Methylobacterium currus: one gene and its partner. The protein of the gene in region 2 interacts with the protein of the main gene of each other region in a pairwise test. Links are inferred from orthologs where the notes say so. Each region holds a gene or a part of one and is shown on either strand. Other genes may lie near its edges.

Evidence for each region. The genes of interacting proteins can lie anywhere in the genome.
Region 1: the proteins of groL (region 2) and DA075_RS27480 interact in binary tests that used the Escherichia coli proteins (3 or more experiments, as listed by UniProt). The link is inferred for Methylobacterium currus from one-to-one orthologs.

What each region holds. Positions count from the first base shown.
Region 1 is NZ_CP028843.1:5,998,870-6,003,567, forward strand. The notes cover bases 377-3,139. They hold DA075_RS27480 (ABC transporter ATP-binding protein), read left to right. Parts: upstream 377-1,242; coding sequence 1,243-2,037; downstream 2,038-3,139. Other genes in these bases: DA075_RS27475 (ABC transporter permease), read left to right, coding at 377-1,176; DA075_RS27485 (MlaD family protein), read left to right, coding at 2,166-3,139. Outside these bases: more of DA075_RS27475, read left to right, coding at 22-376; more of DA075_RS27485, read left to right, coding at 3,140-3,245; DA075_RS27490 (ABC-type transport auxiliary lipoprotein family protein), read left to right, coding at 3,365-3,964; DA075_RS27495 (helix-turn-helix domain-containing protein), read right to left, coding at 4,302-4,698. UniProt on the Escherichia coli protein: Part of the ABC transporter complex MlaFEDB, which is involved in a phospholipid transport pathway that maintains lipid asymmetry in the outer membrane by retrograde trafficking of phospholipids from the outer membrane to the inner membrane.
Region 2 is NZ_CP028843.1:4,995,690-5,003,302, forward strand. The notes cover bases 1,873-4,759. They hold groL (chaperonin GroEL), read left to right. Parts: upstream 1,873-2,439; coding sequence 2,440-4,080; downstream 4,081-4,759. Other genes in these bases: groES (co-chaperone GroES), read left to right, coding at 2,049-2,336; DA075_RS36750 (hypothetical protein), read right to left, coding at 4,477-4,623; DA075_RS23165 (TetR/AcrR family transcriptional regulator), read right to left, coding at 4,751-4,759. Outside these bases: DA075_RS23140 (DMT family transporter), read left to right, coding at 1-774; DA075_RS23145 (magnesium transporter CorA family protein), read right to left, coding at 782-1,795; more of DA075_RS23165, read right to left, coding at 4,760-5,389; DA075_RS23170 (cytochrome P450), read right to left, coding at 5,470-6,849; DA075_RS23175 (phosphopentomutase), read right to left, coding at 6,919-7,613.

The DNA of each region.
Region 1 (4,698 bases), 1.0 Mb from region 2 along the record:
GCGAACGAGGGAGGCCGGCCCGTGCCGACCGCACCCAACACGCGGGGGGCCGATGCGGCCCGTGTCGCGGTCGAGCGCGTGCGCGACGGCGTCGCCGCGCGCCTCGCCGGCCGCTGGACCGCCGACCAGGCCCCTGCCGTCGAGGCCGCCTCCGCCGAGATGCTGGCCGCCGATACTCTGTCTGCCGGCTCGCCCCTCGTCATCGATCTCTCGGGCCTCGCCCGCCTCGACACGCTCGGCGCCTGGGTGCTGGAGCGGACGCGCGCCGCGTTGCCCGCCGGCACGACCTACGCCGGCGCCTCCCCGGAACACCTGATCCTGCTGCGCGAGGTCGCCTACCGCGAGGCCGCGCCGGCGGCGCGGCGCCGGCGCTTCAACCCCCTCGACCCGGTCGCCAGCCTGGGGTCGGGCATGCGCAGCCTCGGCCACCAGGGCCTGGCCGGGCTCGCCTTCCTGGGCGAGGTGGTGGCGGGCTGCCTGCGGGTGCTCGCCAGGCCGCGCAGCTTCCGCGGGCCGGCGCTCGTCAACCAGGTCGAGCAGATCGCTTTGCGCGGCGCGCCGATCATCATGCTGATCTCGTTCCTGGTCGGCTGCATCGTCACCCAGCAGGGCATCATCCAGCTCCAGCGCTTCGGGGCCCAGACCTACGTCGTCAACATGATCGGCATCCTGACCCTGCGCGAGCTCGGGGTGCTGCTCACCTCGATCATGGTGGCGGGTCGCTCCGGCTCGGCCTTCACGGCGGAGATCGGCTCGATGCGCATGCGCGAGGAGGTCGATGCCCTGCGCGTCATGGGCCTCGACCCGATCGAGATCCTGATCGTCCCGCGCATCATCGCCCTGATGTTCGCCCTGCCGCTGCTCGCCTTCCTGGCCGATCTCGCGGCGCTCGCCGGCGGTGCGCTGACCTCGCTCCTCTATGGCGGCCTGTCGCTGGAAGCCTTCGCCTTCCGGCTCCAGAACGCGATCGGCTTCCGTCACCTCGCCATCGGGCTGATCAAGGCGCCGTTCATGGCGCTCATCATCGGCATCATCGCCTCGGTCGAGGGATTCATGGTCGAGGGCTCGGCCGAGTCGCTCGGCCGCCACGTCACCGCCTCAGTCGTCAAGTCAATCTTCATGGTCATCGTCCTCGATGGACTCTTCGCGGTGTTCTTCGCGGCCATCGACTTCTGAGCGAGGCGACCCCCACCCTTGGCGATCCCAGCCCCCCTCCACCCTGCGCCTCCAGGCCGCGACGCGATCATCCGCGTGCGCGATCTCGTGGTCGGCTTCGGCGACCGCACGGTGCTCAAGGGCCTCAACCTCGACATCCGCCGGGGTGAGATCCTGGGCTTCGTCGGCCCTTCGGGCCAGGGCAAGTCGGTGCTCACCCGTACGCTGCTCGGCCTGGTGCCGAAGCGCTCGGGCACGATCGAGGTCTTCGGCGAGGACGTCGACCGGCTGAGCCTGGCCCAGCGCCGGGTGATCGAACGGCGCTGGGGCGTGCTGTTTCAGCAGGGCGCCCTGTTCTCGGCGCTGACCGTCAAGCAGAACATCCAGGTGCCGATGCGCGAGCACCTCAAGCTCTCCGAGCGCCTGCTCGACGAGTTCGCACGGCTCAAGATCGAGATGGTGGGCCTCAAGCCCGACGCCGCCGACAAGCTGCCCTCCGAGCTCTCCGGCGGCATGATCAAGCGCGCCGCCCTCGCCCGGGCGCTGGCCCTCGACCCCGAGGTGCTGTTTCTCGACGAGCCGACCTCGGGCCTCGACCCGATCGGCGCCGGCGAGTTCGACGAGCTGGTGGCGACGCTCCAGCGCACGCTCGGGCTGACCGTGTTCATGGTCACCCACGACCTCGACAGCCTCTACACCGCCTGCGACCGCATCGCGGCCCTCGGCGACGGACTGATCATCGCCGAGGGGCCGATCGAGGCGATGCTGGCCTCCGACCACCCGTGGCTGCGCTCCTACTTCCACGGCAAGCGCGCCCGCTCGATCGTGGTGCCGGGAGCGGAAGTCGTTTCATCCCGCGCAACAGTGGAGGGCGTCGCCTGATGTGCGATCCCGCACCCGCCCGTCGCCGGGCCTCACCTAAGCTTGGCGGGTTAGACCATGCCCCGAAGGCGCCTTCGAGGGCGTCTCTCCCGCTCTCCGCCCCGCACGAGCATGGAAACCGTTAAGGCATGGAAACCCGCGCCAACAACGTCCTGATCGGCGCCTTCACGCTGGCGGTGATCGCACTCGGCTTCGCCTTCGCGTTCTGGTTGCGCGGCAGCTCCGCGAACCAGGCCCGGATGCCGGTGCGCATCGTGTTCTCGGGTGGCGTCGGGGGCTTGGCCAAGGGGGCGGTCGTCACCTTCAACGGCATCCGGGTCGGCGAGGCGACCGACGTCCGGCTGCTGCCGCAGGACCCGCGCCGGGTGACGGCGATCATCGAGGTCAATCGCGGCACGCCCCTGCGCGCCGACACGCGCGCGCGCCTCGACATGACGATGCTGACCGGCGTCGCCTCGATCGCCCTCGTCGGTGGCAGCGCCGATGCCCCGCCGCTCGCGCCGACCAACAACGATCCCGTTCCGACGATCTTCGCCGACGCCTCCGACATCCAGGACCTCATGGCCGCGGCCCGCACCATCGCGCAGCGCGCCGACGACATGCTCCAGCGCCTCGACCGGGTGGTCGCCGGCAACGAGGGCGCGATCAACCGCACGCTCGCGAATGTCGAGCGGTTCTCGAAGACGCTCGGCGACAGCGCGCCGGCCCTCGACGCCCTGACCAAGGCGGTGGACGGCCGCAAGCTCGCGAGCCTGATCGACAATGCCGACAGGTTCTCGGCCGCCCTCGCCGCCGCCTCGCCGGACGTCCAGGCCGGCATGCACGACGCGCGGGCGCTGGCGGGCAAGCTCAACGCCTCCGCCGACCGGCTCGACGCGGTGCTGAAGGGCGCCGAGGGCTTCCTCGGCTCCGCCGCGGGCGATGCCGGCAAGAGCACCTTCGCCGAGGTGCGCGACGCCGCGATCTCGATCCGCGAGGCGGGCCGGGCCTTCCGCACCATGTCGGAGAACCTCGACAAGCGCACCGCCACCCTGACCCAGAGCGTCAGCCGCCTCAGCGGCACCGGCCGGCGCGAGGTGCAGACCCTGGCGACCGATGGCCAGCGCACCCTCAACAGCCTCAACAGCGCCGTGCGCAACATCGAGCGCGACCCCTCGCAGGTGATCTTCGGCGGCAAGCCGTCGTTGCCCGAATACAACGGTCGCTGATCATGTTGCGGTGCGGCCTCGCCGCGGTTGCACCCGCGCGCCCGGCCGGGCGTTGTCCGTCCGTCTTCGGTCAAGCTTCCGGGCCTGTCCCGGTCCCGCCTTCCGGTCCGCCCGCTCCCATGCTCCTCAAGGTCCCTTCCCCGCGTCATGCTCCCGGCCTGCTGGCCGTCGGTCTGGCCCTCGTCCTCGGCGCCTGCGGCAGCGGCGCCGTGCCGACCACCTTCGACCTCACCGCCCTGCCGGGCGCGGCCCGCAGCGGCGCGGCGCGGCGCTCGATCGTGGTGGCGGAGCCGGTCGGGCTGCAGCCCTTCGAGGCCGACCGGATCATCGTGCGCGAGCCCGGCGGCGCGGTGTCCTATCTCGGTGGCGGCCAATGGGCGGACCGGCTGCCCCGGCTGGTCCAGACCCGGCTGATCCAGAGCCTCGAGAACGCCAACCGCCTCAAGTCGGTCAGCCGCCCCGGCGACAAGGTCGCGGCCGACACGGTGCTGATCACCGAGCTGCGGTCCTTCGACATCCATGCGGGCACCCGCGAGGCGGTGGTCGACCTCTCAGCCAAGCTGATCCAGGAGAGCACCGGCACGGTCGTGGCGGCCAAGGTGTTCCAGGCCCGCGTCCCGGTGGCGGAGGTGAACGCCGGGGTGGCGGCGAACGGCCTCGACCGGGCGTTGTCGCTGGTGCTGGCGGATCTGGTGCGATGGATCAACGCCGGGGGTTGAGCTTGCCCGCTCCCGCCGGGAGCGTGCCGTATCCCTCCGTCCCATCCTCGACCTCGTCCTGAGGTGCCGGCCGATCGACGATCGGTTGGCCTCGAAGGAGGGCACGGGAAGTCTCCGAAATCACCGGTGCCCCTTTCGACGCTGCCGCAAGCGTCAGCACCTCGGGATGAGTTCGAGCGTTGGGAGAGCGGTTCGGAGGCCGTAGGAGGGCGGTGACCACCGGGGTCGCCGGGAGGGCCGGTCAAGCGCCGCGGGCCGACATCGACGCGCCGAGGAAAGCCGGTGTCGTCGAGCGGGGCCCGGAGAGGCGGGTCAGGCCGCCTGAATCCTCAGGCCCTCACTCCATCACAGCCGCCTTCATGATCACCACCATGAAGGCCCGCCCCGTCCCCTCGCTGACGCAGCGCACGGTGTGGGGCCGGTCGCAGCGGTAGCGCAGGGTCTCGCCGGCCCGGGCCCGCTGCACCGCGCCGGCCACGTCGACCTCGAACTCGCCCTCGGTGACCGACAGGCACTCGACCGAGCCGCGCTGGTGGGCATCGGAATCGAGCACCCCGCCGGGATCGGCCGAGAGGTCGTACCATTGCAGCCACTCGACGGTCTTGATCCAGCCGATGATGGCGAGCCGCATCCGGCCGTCATCGGAGACGAGGATCGGCGTGTCGGCCCGGGACGACTTCTCGATGAAGGGTTCCTCGTCGCCGGTGGCGAGCACCCGCTCGATCGAGACGTCG
Region 2 (7,613 bases):
TCCGACCGATACGGCGTGACCGGCATCGCCTTCTCCCGCTACCTCGTCGGCACCCTCGTGATGGCGGGCGTGCTCGCGGTGTTGCGGCCCGGCTGGCCCTCGGCCGAGACCTGGCGCACGAACGGCCTGCGGGCGGTGCTGGTGGTCGCGACCGCGCTCTGCTTCTTCCACGGCCTGTCGGTGCTGCCGCTCGCCGAGGCGCTGGCCCTGTCGTTCCTGAGCCCGATCTTCATCGCGCTGTTCGCCGCGCTCCTGCTGCGCGAGCGGGTGCGGCCGCCGGTCTGGGCCGGGCTCCTCGTCGGCTTCGCCGGGGTCGGGATCGTGGTGGCGGGACAGGTCGGGACGGACGCGCCCCGGGCGGCCGGCTCGGCCTGGGGCATCGCCGCCATCCTCGCCTCCGCCCTCACCTACGCGCTCTCGATGGTGCTGCTGCGCGCCCGCGCCCGTCACGACCCGGTGGTGACCATCGTGGCGATCCAGAATGCCGGCCCCGCCGCGATGCTGGCCGCCCCCGCGGCCTGGACCTGGATTCCGGTCGCCACGCCCGACTGGGCGCTCCTCGTCCTCGTCGGCATGCTCGGCGTCGCCGGCCACCTGGTGCTCAGCCGGGCCTACGCCAAGGCCGAGGCGTCGCGCCTCGCCGCGATGGAATACACCGCCCTCCTCTGGGCGATCGGCCTCGGCTACGTCGCCTTCGGGGAGGTGCCGGGGGTGGCGACGCTGGGGGGTGCGGGTCTGATCCTGGCCGGGTCGGCGCTGGCGGCGCGGCGGTGAGCGGGCGTCAGAACCACCCCTTCAGCTTGAAATAAACAGCCGGCACCAGCGCGCTCGCCGCGATCACCGCGAGCCCGAACGGATAGCCGAAGGTCCAGTCCAGCTCCGGCATGTGCTTGAAGTTCATGCCGTAGACCGAGGCCATCAGGGTCGGGGGAATGCCGATCACCGAGACGACCGTGAGCACCCGGAAGGTGTTGTTCTGCTCCATGTTGATGAGGCCGAGGGTGGCGTCGAGCAGGAACTGCACCGTCTCGGACAGCCGCGTCTCGAACTCGTCGAGGGAGGCGACGTCGAGGCGCAGGCTCTCGCAGCGGGCCCTCTCCTCGGGCTTCAACCAGCCTTCCGCCTCGCCGGCGACGTATGGCAGGATGCGGCCGAGCCCGAGGAGCGCAGCGCGCAGCTTCGACAGGGCCTTGCCGCGCCGGCCGATGGCGCGCAGCAGGCGCCGCAGGGCGAGGTCGCGGCGCTTGGGTGCGAAGCTCTTGGGCCCCGATTCCTCGCGGCGGCCGTTGCCGTTGGCGCTGGTGTCGAAGGTGAAGATCCGGGTCGAGAGCGAATCGAGCTCGTCGCTCAGCGTCTCGAGGGTGTCGGCCAGGCGGTCGATCAGCTCCTCGACGAGCGCCAGGAAGGTCTCGACGCTGGAGGCCGGTCCGTCCCGCTCCGCTTGGCGCGCCTTGACGGTGTCGAAGGCGGCGAGCGGCTGGAACCGGACGGTCAGCAGCCGCTCCGGCGTCAGCACGAAGCCGAGGGGGCGCAGGCTCAGGTCGTCGTCGCGGAACGAGACCATCGGGGTGCTCAAGTAGAACGCGTCCCGGCGCCGGTTGAGGCGGCGCGAGTTCTGCACCTCGCTGAGCGCCGAGCGGGATGGGACCGTGAGGCCGGTCACCGTCTCCGCGAGCGCGGTTTCGGCCTCGCTCGGGTCGTCGAGGTCGAGCCAGGTGCCATGGGCCGGCAGGGGCCGCGCCGCGCAATCCTGGCCCTCGGCGACGACGCCCTCCGAGCCGTGCAGCGTGATCATGCGAAGGGTGGGCTCCTGAGGGCGGCAGAGGGGGCGGCCAAGGGTGGGGTCCGAAGGGTGGGGCCGAAGGGTGGGACACGGCGCGGAGCGTGCCGTGGAGGCCACACACCAGAGTCTTGACTCAAACCCGCGCCCCGATTATCTCCACGCCAGCCTTAGCACTCACCTCACGAGAGTGCTAATGCCCGGGTTGGAAGGCGGCTTCGGCGCCAGCACCAACCGCAATGCGTTCTGCGAAGCAAGAGGGCAGCACATGCAATTCCGTCCGCTGCACGACCGTGTCGTCGTCCGTCGCATCGAGAGCGAGGAGAAGACCAAGGGCGGCATCATCATCCCGGATACCGCCAAGGAGAAGCCGCAAGAGGGCGAGATCGTCGCCGTCGGCCCCGGCGCCCGCGACGAGTCCGGCAAGCTGAACCCCCTCGACGTCAAGGCCGGCGACCGCGTCCTGTTCGGCAAGTGGTCGGGCACCGAGGTCAAGATCGACGGCAAGGACCTCCTCATCATGAAGGAGTCCGACATCATGGGCGTGCTGGCGTAATCGCCACCCCCTGACCAGCCCCGAAGCCTGACGGCGGCGCCCCGACCGGGAGCTGACGCCGGAGGGTTTTCCCTGCAACACCGATCTGAAGTGAGGATTCACCATGGCAGCGAAAGACGTTCGTTTCGCCTCCGACGCCCGCGAGAAGATGCTGCGCGGCGTGGACATCCTGGCGGATGCCGTGAAGGTCACGCTCGGCCCGAAGGGCCGCAACGTCGTGATCGAGAAGAGCTTCGGCGCGCCGCGGATCACCAAGGACGGCGTCACCGTCGCCAAGGAGATCGAGCTCGCCGACAAGTTCGAGAACATGGGCGCCCAGATGGTGCGCGAAGTGGCCTCGAAGACCAACGACATCGCGGGTGACGGCACCACCACCGCGACCGTGCTGGCCCAGGCGATCGTCCGCGAGGGCGCCAAGTACGTCGCCGCCGGCATGAACCCGATGGACCTGAAGCGCGGCATCGACCTCGCCACCCAGGCCGCCGTGAAGGACATCCAGAGCCGCGCCAAGAAGGTGTCGGCCTCGGAGGAGATCGCCCAGGTCGGCACGATCTCGGCCAACGGCGACAAGGACATCGGCGAGATGATCGCCCATGCCATGCAGAAGGTCGGCAACGAGGGCGTGATCACGGTCGAGGAGGCGAAGACCGCCGAGACCGAGCTCGACGTCGTCGAGGGCATGCAGTTCGACCGCGGCTACCTCTCCCCGTACTTCATCACGAATGCGGAGAAGATGATCGCCGAGCTCGAGGATCCCTACATCCTCATCCACGAGAAGAAGCTGTCGTCGCTCCAGGCGATGCTGCCGGTGCTCGAGGCCGTCGTCCAGACCGGCAAGCCGCTGCTGATCGTCGCCGAGGACATCGAGGGCGAGGCCCTGGCCACCCTGGTGGTCAACAAGCTGCGCGGCGGCCTGAAGGTCGCGGCCGTGAAGGCGCCGGGCTTCGGTGACCGTCGCAAGGCCATGCTCGAGGACATCGCGATCCTGACCCAGGGTCAGATGATCGCCGAGGACCTCGGCATCAAGCTCGAGAACGTGACCCTCCCGATGCTCGGCCGCGCCAAGCGCGTCCGCATCGAGAAGGAGAACACCACGATCATCGACGGCGCCGGCGAGAAGGCCGACATCGAGGCCCGCGTCCAGCAGATCAAGGCGCAGATCGAGGAGACGACCTCGGACTACGACCGCGAGAAGCTCCAGGAGCGCCTGGCCAAGCTCGCCGGCGGCGTCGCGGTGATCCGCGTCGGCGGCGCGACCGAGGTCGAGGTCAAGGAGAAGAAGGACCGCGTCGACGACGCTCTCCACGCCACCCGCGCGGCGGTCGAGGAAGGCATCGTCCCCGGCGGCGGCACCGCGCTCCTGCGCGCCAAGAAGGCCGTGGCCGCTCTCACGAGCGACAACGCCGACGTCCAGGCCGGCATCAAGATCGTCCTGAAGGCCCTTGAGGCCCCGATCCGCCAGATCGCCAGCAACGCCGGCGTCGAGGGCTCGATCGTGGTCGGCAAGATCAGCGACAAGGGCGACTCGGAGACCTACGGCTTCAACGCCCAGACCGAAGAGTACGTCGACATGATCCAGGCCGGCATCGTCGACCCGGCCAAGGTCGTGCGCACCGCCCTGCAGGACGCCGCTTCGGTGGCCGGCCTGCTGGTGACGACCGAGGCGATGGTCGCCGACGCCCCGAAGAAGGACAGCCCTGCTCCGGCCATGCCGGGCGGCGGCATGGGCGGCATGGACTTCTAAGTCCTTCGCCAGCCAGTCCCGAGAGACGGGAGGGGGTCGCCGCGAGGCGGCCCCTTTTCCGTTGGGAGGATGCGTCGCGGTCTCATGCATTCGACGCTCCACCCCAAGGATTGACCACTCCCCGGTGGGCGCGATGCGCAAGGTTCACCTGTCACGGCCATCTGCGAGCCGCTGCGGGAGCCAGGTCACCCCGGGCTCGCCGCCGATCCCGCCAGCCCCCCATCCAGGTTGAGTTCGGCCCGCGTCATGTCAGCAGCCTCGTCCGAGGCGAGTATCGCCGCTACCGCCGCGATCTCCTCCGGACGCCCGAAGCGCTCGAGCGGGGTATCGGCCACGAGGGCCGCCATCCGCGCCTCGCGCCCGGGCCCCTCCCGAGCATCGGCTCCCAGATCGGCGTCAGGATGGCATCGGCGAGGCGCAGCCAGTCCTCTTCCGGCCGACATCCAGGCGGAAGAACCGGGCGCCGATCTCGGCCGCGGTCGCGGCGCCCGCACTCCCGTCGCGCTCGGTGACGATGCGGGCCTGTCCGGTCGGCTGCTGCATGATCGGCCTCGCCCGCGGGAGGGAGCCAGTTCGCCGCTGCGGGTCGAGACGCCCATTCAGGATCTCATCCTGAATGGAGGGTGAGAGCGTCTGCATGACGGGCGACACGGATGGGGCGCCGAGCCCTCTACCCCGCCCGCGCCGTCGCCCCGTGCACCATGGCGAGCACGCCGGCCCGCAGGAGGTCGTACTTGGTCGGCAGGCCGGGCCCGGTCGGCAGCCGGCCGGCGGCGGCGAGCGTCGCGATGCCGTGGGACAGCGCCCAGACCTCCAGGGCGACGAAGCGCGGATCGACGTTCGCCGAGAAGCCGTCCGGGAAGGTGCTCCGCAGGGCCTCGACCAGGAGCCCGAAGGCGTCGCGGTCGCGCGGCGCCTGCGCGGGCGGGCCGCCGTCGGGGCCGATCGGCCGGGCCTCGAAGATCGCCGCGTAGTAGCCCGGCTCCTCCTCGGCGAAGGTCAGGTAGGCCTCGCCCATGCGGGTGAAGCGCTCCAGCGGCGTGCCGGGCCCACGCAGCGCCCGGGCGAGGCGGGCGGCGAGCTCTGTGAAGCCGCGCTCGGCCACTTCCTCCAGCAGGGCCTCGCGGCCGCGGAAATGGCGGTAGAGCGCCGCCGGGGACACGCCGACGAGGCGCGCCGCGTCGACCAGGGTGAAGCCGCCGATCCCGCGCTCCGCGATGAAGCGGCGCGCGGCCTCGATCAGGGCCTCCTTGAGGTTGCCGTGATGGTAGCCGCGCCGGTCGGACGGGCCGCTGCGCCAGGGTCGCACCGTGTCTCTGTCTCTTGATCAAGGGGCCGGAATCGGCCGCCTGCACAGCCCCATAGAGCATTTTTTCGCGGGCGGCAGGCTCAACCCGCGCGTCGCTTCAGAAGGAAGCGCGGCACGTGGTCCGGCCGCACCGTGGTGGTCGCTACCGGCAGGACCGGCCGGTCGTCGGCAAGCCGCAGGTGGAACGCGCGGGCGAGCCGGGCGAGGACCAGGGTCGCCTCGGCGAGCGCGAGCTGCGCGCCGATGCAGATCCGCGGCCCGGCGCCGAAGGGCAGGTAGACGAAGCGGTCGGGCTCCGGGCGGTCGAGGAAGCGCCCGGGGTCGAACACCTCCGGCCGGTCCCACCAGCGCGGGTTGCGGTGGAGCACCCAGGTCGGGATCATCACGATGCTGCCGGCCGGGATCGTGGTGCCCTCGACCACGCTCGCCCGCGCGGCGCGCCGCGCGATGACGTAGACCGGCGGATAGAGCCGCAAGGTCTCCTGCGCCACCGCCTTCGCCAGCCGCAAGGACGGCAGCGCTGCGGCGGCGCCCGCCTCGGACAGATCGAGCCCGGTCGCTTCCGCGGCGAGCGCGTCCTGCATGCCCGGCTCGCGGGCGAGCAGGGTGCAGGCCCAGAACAGGGTCGAGGCGGTGGTCTCGTGGCCGGCGACGATCAGCGTGCCGACCTCGTCGGCGAGCAGACCGCCCGGCGCGTCGCCATGAGCCTCGATCAGGAGGTCGAACAGGTCGCGCGGCGCGCCCCAGGCCCCCTGTCCTTGGGCCCCCTGCCCGCGCCGCGCCTCCAGCACCGCCCCCACCAGCCGGAGCCACCGGCGGCGGAACAGGGCTCGGCGCGGGCTCGACGGGGTCGGCCAGCCCGGCGGCAACAGGAAATCGGTCACGGTCGGCTTGCCCAGCCGGTCGAGATAGCCGGAGACCAGCGCCCGGATCTCGGCGCCGAGCGCCCCGGTCTCCAGGGAGAACATCGAGGTGGTGGCGATGTCGAGGGCGACCCTTTGCATCTCGCCCCGGAGATCCGCGGGCGCGCCGAGGCCGGCCTCCAGCCGGCAGCAGGATTCCTCCGCGCTGCGGGCGACGAAACGCAGCATCAGGGGCAGGGTGCGGGGCGTGAAGGCGGGGGCGAGCACCTTTCGCTGGTGACGCCAGGCCTCGCCATCGGCGAGCACGAGGCCGCGCCCGGCGATCGGCCCGATCACCCGCCGGCCGGCGGGTAGGCGCACGAAGTCGTCGGTGGCGGTGAGCAGGACGTGGCGCGCCCCGGCCGGGGTCGAGAGCAGCACCATACGGCCGCCGGGCAGCGGAATGGTCACCGCCGGCGCGTCGAGGCAGGCGCGGGGAAACGCCTCCAGAGTGTTGCGCCGAAAAGCGCCGAGGAGCCTGAGCCAGCCGACCCGCTCGGCGAGGGCCGGCACCGGCGGCGCGTAACCGGGCCGCGTGTCGGGAGCCGTCAGGGACAAGGGGGCGACTCGGACAAGGGGGGTCTCCGGGGGCGCCCGAACGACGTGACGGGACGGACCCCGCAAGATTTACGCGAGCCGCTCCGCTTCCGCCACGCCGAGATGGCGCGCCACCATCCGGCCGATCTCAGCAAAGCCGATCCGGCCGAGGGATGCGGGGGCTACCTCCGGTCCGAAGACGATCACCGGCACCTGCTCGCGGGTGTGGTCGGTGCCGGTCCAGGTCGGGTCGTTGCCGTGATCGGCGGTGACGAGGCAGAGGTCGCCGGGCTTCAGCGCTGCCCGGATCTCCGGCACCCGCGCGTCGAAGCGCTCCAAAGCCGCGGCATAGCCCGGCACGTCGCGGCGATGGCCGTACTCGGTGTCGAACTCGACGAGGTTGGCGAAGACGAGGCCGCCATCGGGCAGGCCGGCGAGGGCGTCGAGGGCGGCGGTGAGGCAGGCATCGTTGCCGCCGGGCTTGATCTCGCGGCCGGTCGCGCGATGGGCGAAGATGTCGCCGATCTTGCCGACGCTCACCACCGGCCGGCCGGCGGCATTCAGGCGGTCGAGGAGCGTGTCGGCGGGCGGCGGCACCGCATCGTCGCGCCGGTGGGCGGTGCGGGTGAAACCCGAGGCCTGGTCGCCGGTGAACGGCCGGGCGATGACCCGGCCGATGCGGTAGGGATCGCAGAGACGGCGGGCGATGGTGCAGAGGGCATAGAGCCGGTCGAGCCCGAATGCCTCCTCGTGGGCGGCGATCTGGAACACGCTGTCGACGGAGG